Halorhodospira halochloris: one gene and its partner. The protein of the gene in region 2 interacts with the protein of the main gene of each other region in a pairwise test. Links are inferred from orthologs where the notes say so. Each region holds a gene or a part of one and is shown on either strand. Other genes may lie near its edges.

Region 1 (3,967 bases), 1.4 Mb from region 2 along the record:
TGGCTGCATATCCACTTCGTTAAATGTGGTCAGCATAGCGGCCGTGCGTTGCGCCTCAACCAACCGCTCAGCTATGCGTTGGCGCAGCCGCGTCATCGGCACCCGCTCCTCGGGGCGCTCGCCCAGCGCTGGTGCAGCTGCTGCAGCCTGAGCCTCAGGGCCAACTGTCGGTTTACCCTGTTCAAGGTGACGGAGCACATCTTCCTTGGTAAGCCTGCCGTCCTGAGATGACGCCTCGATTAGCGACGCATCCAGATCATGCTCCATGACCAGACGCCGAACTGCCGGGCTGAGATCATCCAGATTGACCTGGTTGGGGGCTTCCGCCGCTGGATCAGTCTCTGTTTCATCCGCCTCTCTAGCGCCTGGCTCTGCACCGCGATCATCACTCTGAGCTGATGCGGAGCCGGCTGAGCCACTCTGCGGCGACTCCTGATTCTTAGCCGGCGTCGCCTCCGGGGCGACCTCCGTGACGGAGCCAGGGCCGTTATCATGTTCTACAGCGCCGAGCACCTCGTCTGCGGTAACCACTTCTCCGACCGGTTTGTGAACCGGCCCCAAGACCCCATCTGCCGGGCTTGGCACCTCCAACACAACCTTATCTGTCTCAAGATCGACGAGGTTTTCATCCCTAGCAACCTTATCACCCGGCTGTTTATGCCAGGCAACTACCGTCGCCTCAGCCACTGATTCAGGCAACTCCGGGACTTTTATCTCCACGCTCATGGGGCTCCCCTTGCTTGCTTAACTGCGGCTCCGGTAACTGCTCCAGATACCAGCCAGGACGCTACTCTAAAGCCTTGCCCTCTTTGTTCCTAGACAGACTCTACACCCAGGGCTCTATCAACCAACTCACGCTGCTGCTCGTGGTGCAGTTTGGGATAGCCTACCGCCGGTGATGCAGCAGCAGGGCGCCCGGCATAGTGCAACCTTTGATCGCCAACCAGACAATTTAGTATATGGTGATTGGTGGAATACCACGCACCCTGATTCTTCGGCTCTTCCTGACACCAAACCACTACTCTTGCTCCAGGGTAACATTGACTCATTAGTTCTTTGAGTGAGCCTTCTGGAAATGGGTAGAGCTGCTCGATGCGCAGGATCGCAACCTTCTCGAGCCCGAGTCGGCGGCGCGCCTCAAGCAGATCGTAATAGACCTTGCCCGCGCACAGCACTACCCTCTTGCACTGTTGAGGATCTATCGGGTCGATCTCATCGATAACTGTGCTGAAGCTACCCCTAGTCAAGTCATCAAGACTGGATGTCGACAGCTTATGCCTAAGCAAGCTTTTTGGTGTCAGGACGATCAGCGGCTTACGGAACCGGCGCAGCATCTGCCGGCGCAGCATATGGTAGAACTGAGCCGGCGTCGATGGTACGCATACCTGTATATTCTCCTCGGCACAGAGCTGGAGAAAACGCTCGAGGCGTGCAGAGGAGTGTTCCGGACCCTGGCCCTCATAGCCATGCGGCAGAAACAGTGTCAAGCCGCTAAGCCTGCCCCATTTGGCCTCACCAGCGGCAATAAACTGATCAATTACCACCTGGGCGCCGTTAACAAAATCACCGAACTGCGCCTCCCAGATGGTTAAGGTATCGGGTTCGCTCGTGGCATATCCGTACTCAAAGCCCAGCACCGCCTCCTCTGATAGCAGCGAATCGATAACCACGAAGTCCTTGGGCTCGGTCGTGACATCTTGCAGAGGCGTAAAGGTGGAGCCATCGGCCATATTATGGAGGACCGCATGGCGATGGAAGAATGTACCGCGCCCAGAATCTTGGCCGCTCAGCCGCACCCGGTAACCGTCTTGCAGTAGAGTGCCATAGGCCATGGTCTCAGCGAATCCCCAATCAAGCGGCAAAGCCCCCGCAGCCATCTTCCGCCTGCTCTCGCGAATCGCTGCAACGCGTGGGTTGAGTTCAAAGCCCTCGGGCAGAACATCGAGTATCGCCTGCAGGTCTCGCAAGCGCTCCTGACTTACTGCAGTATCGACCGATTCGTGCCAACAGCCATCGAAAAACCGGTGCCAATCGGCCACAAACTCATTCCGCACCCCGGTTATGATGTTGGTGGCGACAACTTCCCTGTTTTCAAGCGCTGCCCGGTAGTCGCCGACCATCTCTTCGGCCTCATTGGCACCAAACACTCCCTCCTCAGCCAATTGCTGGGCATATAACTGGCGCACAGTCGGACGATTGCGTATCTTTTGATACATCATAGGCTGGGTGGCGGCCGGCTCATCCGCCTCGTTATGGCCGTGGCGGCGATAGCAGATCATATCGATAACCACGTCACGGCGGAAGGTGTTGCGGTAATCCAAAGCCAGCGCGGTGGCAAATGCCACCATCTCTGGATCATCACCGTTGACATGGAAGATTGGAGCCTGGACGATTTTCGCTACCTCAGTGCAGTAGAGGCTAGAGCGCGTATCGAGCGGATTTGAAGTGGTAAAGCCGATCTGATTATTGATTACCACATGGACTGTGCCGCCGGTGTAGAAACCCCGCGCCTGCGACAGCTGAAAGGTCTCCATTACCACACCCTGACCGGCGAATGCAGCATCACCGTGAATGAGCACCGGTAGAACCTGCCCGCCCTCATCATCTCGGCGCCGCCGCATGCGCGCCCGGCAAGAGCCTTCGACCACCGGATTAACTATCTCGAGGTGGGACGGATTAAATGCCAAGGCTATATGCATGGGGCCGCCAGGAGTTTGGACATCGGAGGAAAAGCCCATATGGTACTTGACGTCACCTGAGCCATTACCGTCGCGCTGGTAACGCCCTTCAAATTCCGCGAATAGATCTCCCGGATCCTTACCGAGGATATTGATCAGCACGTTAAGCCGGCCCCGGTGGGCCATGCCCAGCACCATCTCCTTGATGCCCTGAGTCCCGGCGCGCTGGATCAGATCATGCAGTAACGGTATCAGGGCATCCCCACCCTCGAGAGAAAACCGCTTCTGGCCAACGTACTTCGAGTGCAGATACTTCTCAATCCCTTCCGCGGCAACCAAGCGCTCGAAAACCTCCTTTTTGCGCGCCGTACTCAACCGCGGTTGTCCCCTGCTCCCCTCAACCCTTTGCTGGATCCAGCGTTTTTGCTCGGTATCCGTTATGTGCATATACTCCGAGCCCAGCGCACCTGAATAAACCTGCTGGAGCAGAGCAATGATCTCGCGCAGAGTCATGCGTGGCTCTGCGTATAACGAGCCGGTGTTGAAGGTTTCGTCCAGATCCTCCTCGCCCAGGCCGTGGAAAGCCGGATCGAGATCTGGCACTGGGGGTTTAGGGCGCAGCTGCAGGGGGTCCAAATCGGCCGCCTGGTGGCCGCGAAAGCGATAAGAATTGATAAGGCGCAGCACTGCGGCCTGCTTCTCCGCAGCATCAGGGCTAAGCTCAGCAACACCTGCACCACCCCGGCGCCGCCAGCCGGCACGGCCATAGCGCTCGAAGCGCTTGCGCACCTGGCTGTGAGGGACGTCCTGACCGTTGCCGGCGGAGCGCTCTAAGGCACGGAAGTAGTCACGCCAATCGGCTTCCACGCTCTCAGGGTCGGTGAGATAAGCCTCGTATAGGCCCTCAATGTAACCGGCATTGGCCCCGTGGAGGTAGGAACTGCGCAGCTTTTGCAGGAAACCGTCTTTTGCGCTCATATATAAACTCTAACTCAGCTTTGCGACTACGACCCCCGCGCAGCCTGCTTTGAATCTTTATCACCCACCAGCCGCGGCCGGCCCGCTAACAGAATACCTATCTCATAGAGCAGCCACACCGGTATCGCCAGCAAGACCTGGGAGAGCACATCAGGTGGGGTCAAAAGCATTCCGAGCACGAAGGCCCCCACAATCACATACGGCCTCTTAGCGGCCAAATCCTCGCGAGTGGTCACCCCGGTGCGCACCAGCAATATCGTAGCAATGGGCACCTGAAACGCGACCCCAAAGGCAAAGAAAAGGGTCAGTAC
Region 2 (4,152 bases):
CGCCTAAATACGGCAGGGAACATGGTTTGGCTGTGGCAACCTGGCAACCACCAGGCTGGGGAAAAACTGCCTCTTGTCATATTGTTGTAAACCTTATGCGTCACTAGAGACCTCCAAACCCGCCCCCAGGTCTGGCTGCATCTGTGTGGAGGTATAGGCGCCAGGTATGGTGCCATTAGGCCTCCAGGGATGGATCCACGGTGTCCTCCACACCTAAGCAGCTCCAGCTCAGCGGGAGGAGTTTTAAGAGGCGTCCCACTGTACTTGGGTTGTTTATGATGTCAGAATATAAACACGTTTATCGTTAGCTTGGCCAGAATAAGCAACATAAGGAAGAAAAATGAGCGAAGAGACCCGACTGACTCTACCCATCGCCCAAATGGCGCTGGAGAATGATAAATTCCGCAAGGTAGTGTGGACCGGCGAGAAGACTCAGCTGGTGGTGATGGCCATCCCCGAAGGGGAGGATATAGGTGCCGAAACACACGAGGGGCACGATCAGCTGCTCTACTTCGTAGCCGGCAGTGGCAGGGCCGAGATTGGCAGTGAGACCTACGAGGTTCAAGAGGGGGATGTCAGCATAGTTCCCTCTGGCGTCTATCATAACTTCATCAACACCGGCTCAGGGATGCTGAAGCTATACACCACCTACTGCCCGCCCGAGCACGCCCCGGGCACAGAGCACGCTGATAAGAGCGAAGACGTCTGATCACGATCATTAAGCGGTGCTAGGGCAAGGCTAATGGGAACCTCTAAAAGCCTCCCCGGCGCCATTATCTGCCCCGGTGTGGAGGACGCCGTGAATCCATCCCTGGAGGCTTCATGGCGCCATCCCTGGCGCCAAGACCTCCACACCGGGGCAGATAATGGCGCCGGGGAGGCTTTTAGAGGTTCCCTAATAATTGCCAGATAGTGCCATGGACGGCGCCCATCAGAGAACTTTACGACTAAGCTGCTTGGTTTACGCTCGCCCTCAGTGCCTGTTCTGTTGTCCGTACATAAGGGGCTTTGCGAGCAATTAGACTAACTTACGAGCTGCCTGTTCAACCTCTTCTTCGGCCTCCATCCACTCCATCTCCAGTTCTTCGCGCTGGCGCTTAAGCGCCCCTTGCTGCTGCATAAGCGCAGTGAGCCTGCCTTGGCCGTCTTGTTGCTCGTATAGCTGCGGATCGGCCAAACGCTGTTCAATCTCTTTAAGCTCTTGGTCACATTGCTCGATCTCATTGAGTAGCCGCGCAGCGCGCTCGCGCAGCGGCTTGAGAGCGGCCCGCTGTTCGGCTTCACGGCGCCGCTGTGCCTTGCGGCCGTCACCGCTGCTCTGAGATTGGCCGCCCGCCGCCTTTTCTCGGGTAGTGGATGTATTCTCACGGGCAGCCTCGCGTCGGCGTTCGGTGAGCCAGTCGCGGTAATCGTCAAGATCACCTGTGAAATCAGTAACCGTGCCGTTAGCAACCAGCCAGTAGCGGTCAACCGTAGCGGCGAGCAAACGCCGATCATGGGATATAACCACAACTGCACCAGCAAAATCCTGCAGGGCTAGACTAAGGGCGTGGCGCATCTCCAGGTCGAGATGGTTGGTCGGTTCGTCGAGCAAGAGCAGGTTAGGTTGTTGCCAGGCGATTAAGGCCAGCACAAGACGCGCCTTCTCGCCGCCGGATAGGTTACCTACCGGGGAAGTCGCCATGTCGCCCCGAAAGGCGAAGCTACCGAGGAAATCGCGCAGCCGCTGTGGTGTTGCCTGTGGCGCAATGCGCTGCAAATGCAGCAATGGACTAGCCTCGCAGTCGAGTTGCTCGAGTTGATGCTGAGCGAAATAGCCAACCTGCAGGCCGCTGGCCCGGTAGGTTTCTCCGGCGAGCAGCGGCTGTTCTCCGGCGAGGGCACGTACCAGGGTAGATTTGCCTGCCCCGTTGGGGCCTAGCAGGCCGATGCGATCTTCGTAGGCGATACTGCGGGTTACCTCGCTGAGTATAACTGCTCCAGAGTAGCCTAGTTTGGCTCCCTCCAGGGTAAGCAAAGGATTGGCTGCTTGCGGGGCAGGCGGGAAACGGAACTGGAACTGCGAGTCGGCGTAAGCCGGTGCCACCTTCTCCATGCGCTCTAAGGCTTTAATACGGCTCTGCGCCGCGCGGGCCTTGCTCGCCTTAGCGCGAAAGCGATCGATAAAACGCTGCATGTGGGCAATTTCGCGCTGTTGTTTCTCGTATATCGCCTGCTGCCGGGCGAGGTGCTCGGCGCGCTGATGTTCAAAGGCGGTGTAGCCGCCACTGTATAGATTAAGGTCGCGGTGCTCGATATGCAGCACCGAGTCGATGACATTATCTAGCAGATCCCGGTCGTGGGAGATTATGATCAGTGTTCCCGTATAGCGGCGCAGCCACTGTTCGAGCCAGAGCACAGTCTCCAGATCGAGGTGATTGGTCGGCTCGTCGAGGAGCAACAGATCTGATGGCGACATCAGGGCCTGAGCCAAGCTCAAGCGCACCCGCCAGCCGCCGGAAAACTCGGCAACACTGCGCTGGCCATCCTCGGCATTGAAGCCGAGCCCATGCAACAGCTCTCCGGCCCGGGCATGGGCGCTGTAACCGCCGACCTCCTCGTAGTTGCTGTGGGCGAGAGCTATACGCTCACCGTCACCGCTTTGCTGTGCGTCGGTTAACTCCTGCTCAGCGGCACGCAGGCGGCGGTCACCATCGAGAATAAAATCCTCTGCTGAGCGCTGCAGAGCAGGAGTTTCCTGGGCCATTGAGGCTATTTCCCAGTCCCTGGGCAGGTAGAACTCCCCGCTATCGGGGGCCAGCTCGCCGCGCAGCATACTCAGCAGGGTACTTTTGCCCGAGCCATTGGGACCGATCAGACCGACTTTATGGCCCGGGTAGATTCTCGTGCTCACCTGCTCTAACAGCGCCTCGGTGCCGCGGCGCAGGGTTATATTGCGCAGCTGAATCATATCAAAGACCTAAGTACGCCTCCCGCACCTTATCATCTGCGAGTAACTGCTCACCACTACCGGATAGCACTACCTTGCCGGCCTCGAGGACGTAGCCGCGATCGGCGATCGATAGCGCCTGCGAGGCGTTCTGCTCGACTAGAAAGAGCGTTATGCCTTCGCGGTTGAGATCGCGCAGGATGTTAAAGATCTCTTCAACAACCAACGGGGCTAGGCCCATGCTCGGCTCATCGAGTAGAAGCAGGCGCGGTGCGGCCATCAAGGCGCGGCCGATAGCGAGCATCTGCTGTTGTCCGCCGGAGAGCATGCCAGCAAGCTGATGCTGCTTTTGGCGCAGTACCGGGAAGCGGCTATAGATGTTGTCCAGATCCGTCATCACCTGCGCATCGCGCCCTCGGGTATAAGCGCCCATGAGCAGGTTATCGTGGACACTCAGATCACGAAACACCTGCCGGCCCTCGGGGATCTGTACGATTCCCTCGTGAACCCGCCGGTGCGCCGGCATGCGGGTCAAATCGTGATGGCGATAAGTTATAGTCCCGGAATCCGCCGGCTGCAGACCGGAGAGGGTCATTAGCAGGGTGCTCTTGCCGGCGCCGTTAGCACCTACCAGCGCGACTATCTCGCCGCTGCGGATAGACAGATCGACGTCATAGAGGGCCTGGATGCGCCCATACGAGGTGCTCAATGAGCTTACGGTAAGGATCTGCTCGTGTGTCTGCGGCTCGATGCGGGTCTTATGCTGGATGCCGAGGCCGCCGACATGCTCGGGGGCGATATTTATAATGTGGTGACGTAGTTCGCGGAACTCCTCGCGAACCCGCTCACCAAAGAGAGGATCGTCGTATTGATCTTTGGCTGCAGCGATCTCGGACCAGTCTGCTGGAGTGAGAAGCTCGCGCGCGCGGGGTATGAGCAGCTGCTCTTCCTGCTGAATGTGGCCACGCAGGTGAGTAGTGAAATCGCCCAAGGCGGCGCTTAGTTGCTCACGCCCCTGTGGCCAGTTGGTGACACAATCGTGCAGCTGTTGGCGCAGCCCCTGCAGGGCTTGGTGGGCGGTTAAGTAGTCCCGTTCGAGCTCATCGAGCTCGGCAAAGCTGCCGGCATTGCGCTGACGCAACCGCTCGAATAGCAGGATCTCGTTAGGGCCGCTTTGCACCCGCTCGGAGAACTGCTCAAAGTAGTCTAGGATGCTGCTGATC

The links. Proteins that work in one complex are often made in the same cells at the same time.
Region 1: the proteins of HH1059_RS06820 (region 2) and HH1059_RS00530 interact in binary tests that used the Escherichia coli proteins (3 or more experiments, as listed by UniProt). The link is inferred for Halorhodospira halochloris from one-to-one orthologs.

The regions. Positions count from the first base shown.
Region 1 is NZ_AP017372.2:108,861-112,827, reverse strand. What follows is about bases 616-3,967. They hold HH1059_RS00530 (2-oxoglutarate dehydrogenase E1 component), read right to left. Parts: upstream 3,657-3,967; coding sequence 816-3,656; downstream 616-815. Other genes in these bases: tatC (twin-arginine translocase subunit TatC), read right to left, coding at 3,683-3,967; odhB (2-oxoglutarate dehydrogenase complex dihydrolipoyllysine-residue succinyltransferase), read right to left, coding at 616-726. Outside these bases: more of odhB, read right to left, coding at 1-615. UniProt on the Escherichia coli protein: E1 component of the 2-oxoglutarate dehydrogenase (OGDH) complex which catalyzes the decarboxylation of 2-oxoglutarate, the first step in the conversion of 2-oxoglutarate to succinyl-CoA and CO(2).
Region 2 is NZ_AP017372.2:1,491,265-1,495,416, reverse strand. Bases 485-3,406 are described here. They hold HH1059_RS06820 (ABC-F family ATP-binding cassette domain-containing protein), read right to left. Parts: upstream 2,951-3,406; coding sequence 1,019-2,950; downstream 485-1,018. Other genes in these bases: HH1059_RS14140 (ATP-binding cassette domain-containing protein), read right to left, coding at 2,952-3,406; HH1059_RS06825 (cupin domain-containing protein), read left to right, coding at 485-709. Also shown: HH1059_RS06830 (hydrolase), read right to left, coding at 1-104; more of HH1059_RS06825, read left to right, coding at 341-484; more of HH1059_RS14140, read right to left, coding at 3,407-4,152. UniProt on the Escherichia coli protein: Genetic data indicate it may be involved in ribosome assembly or function.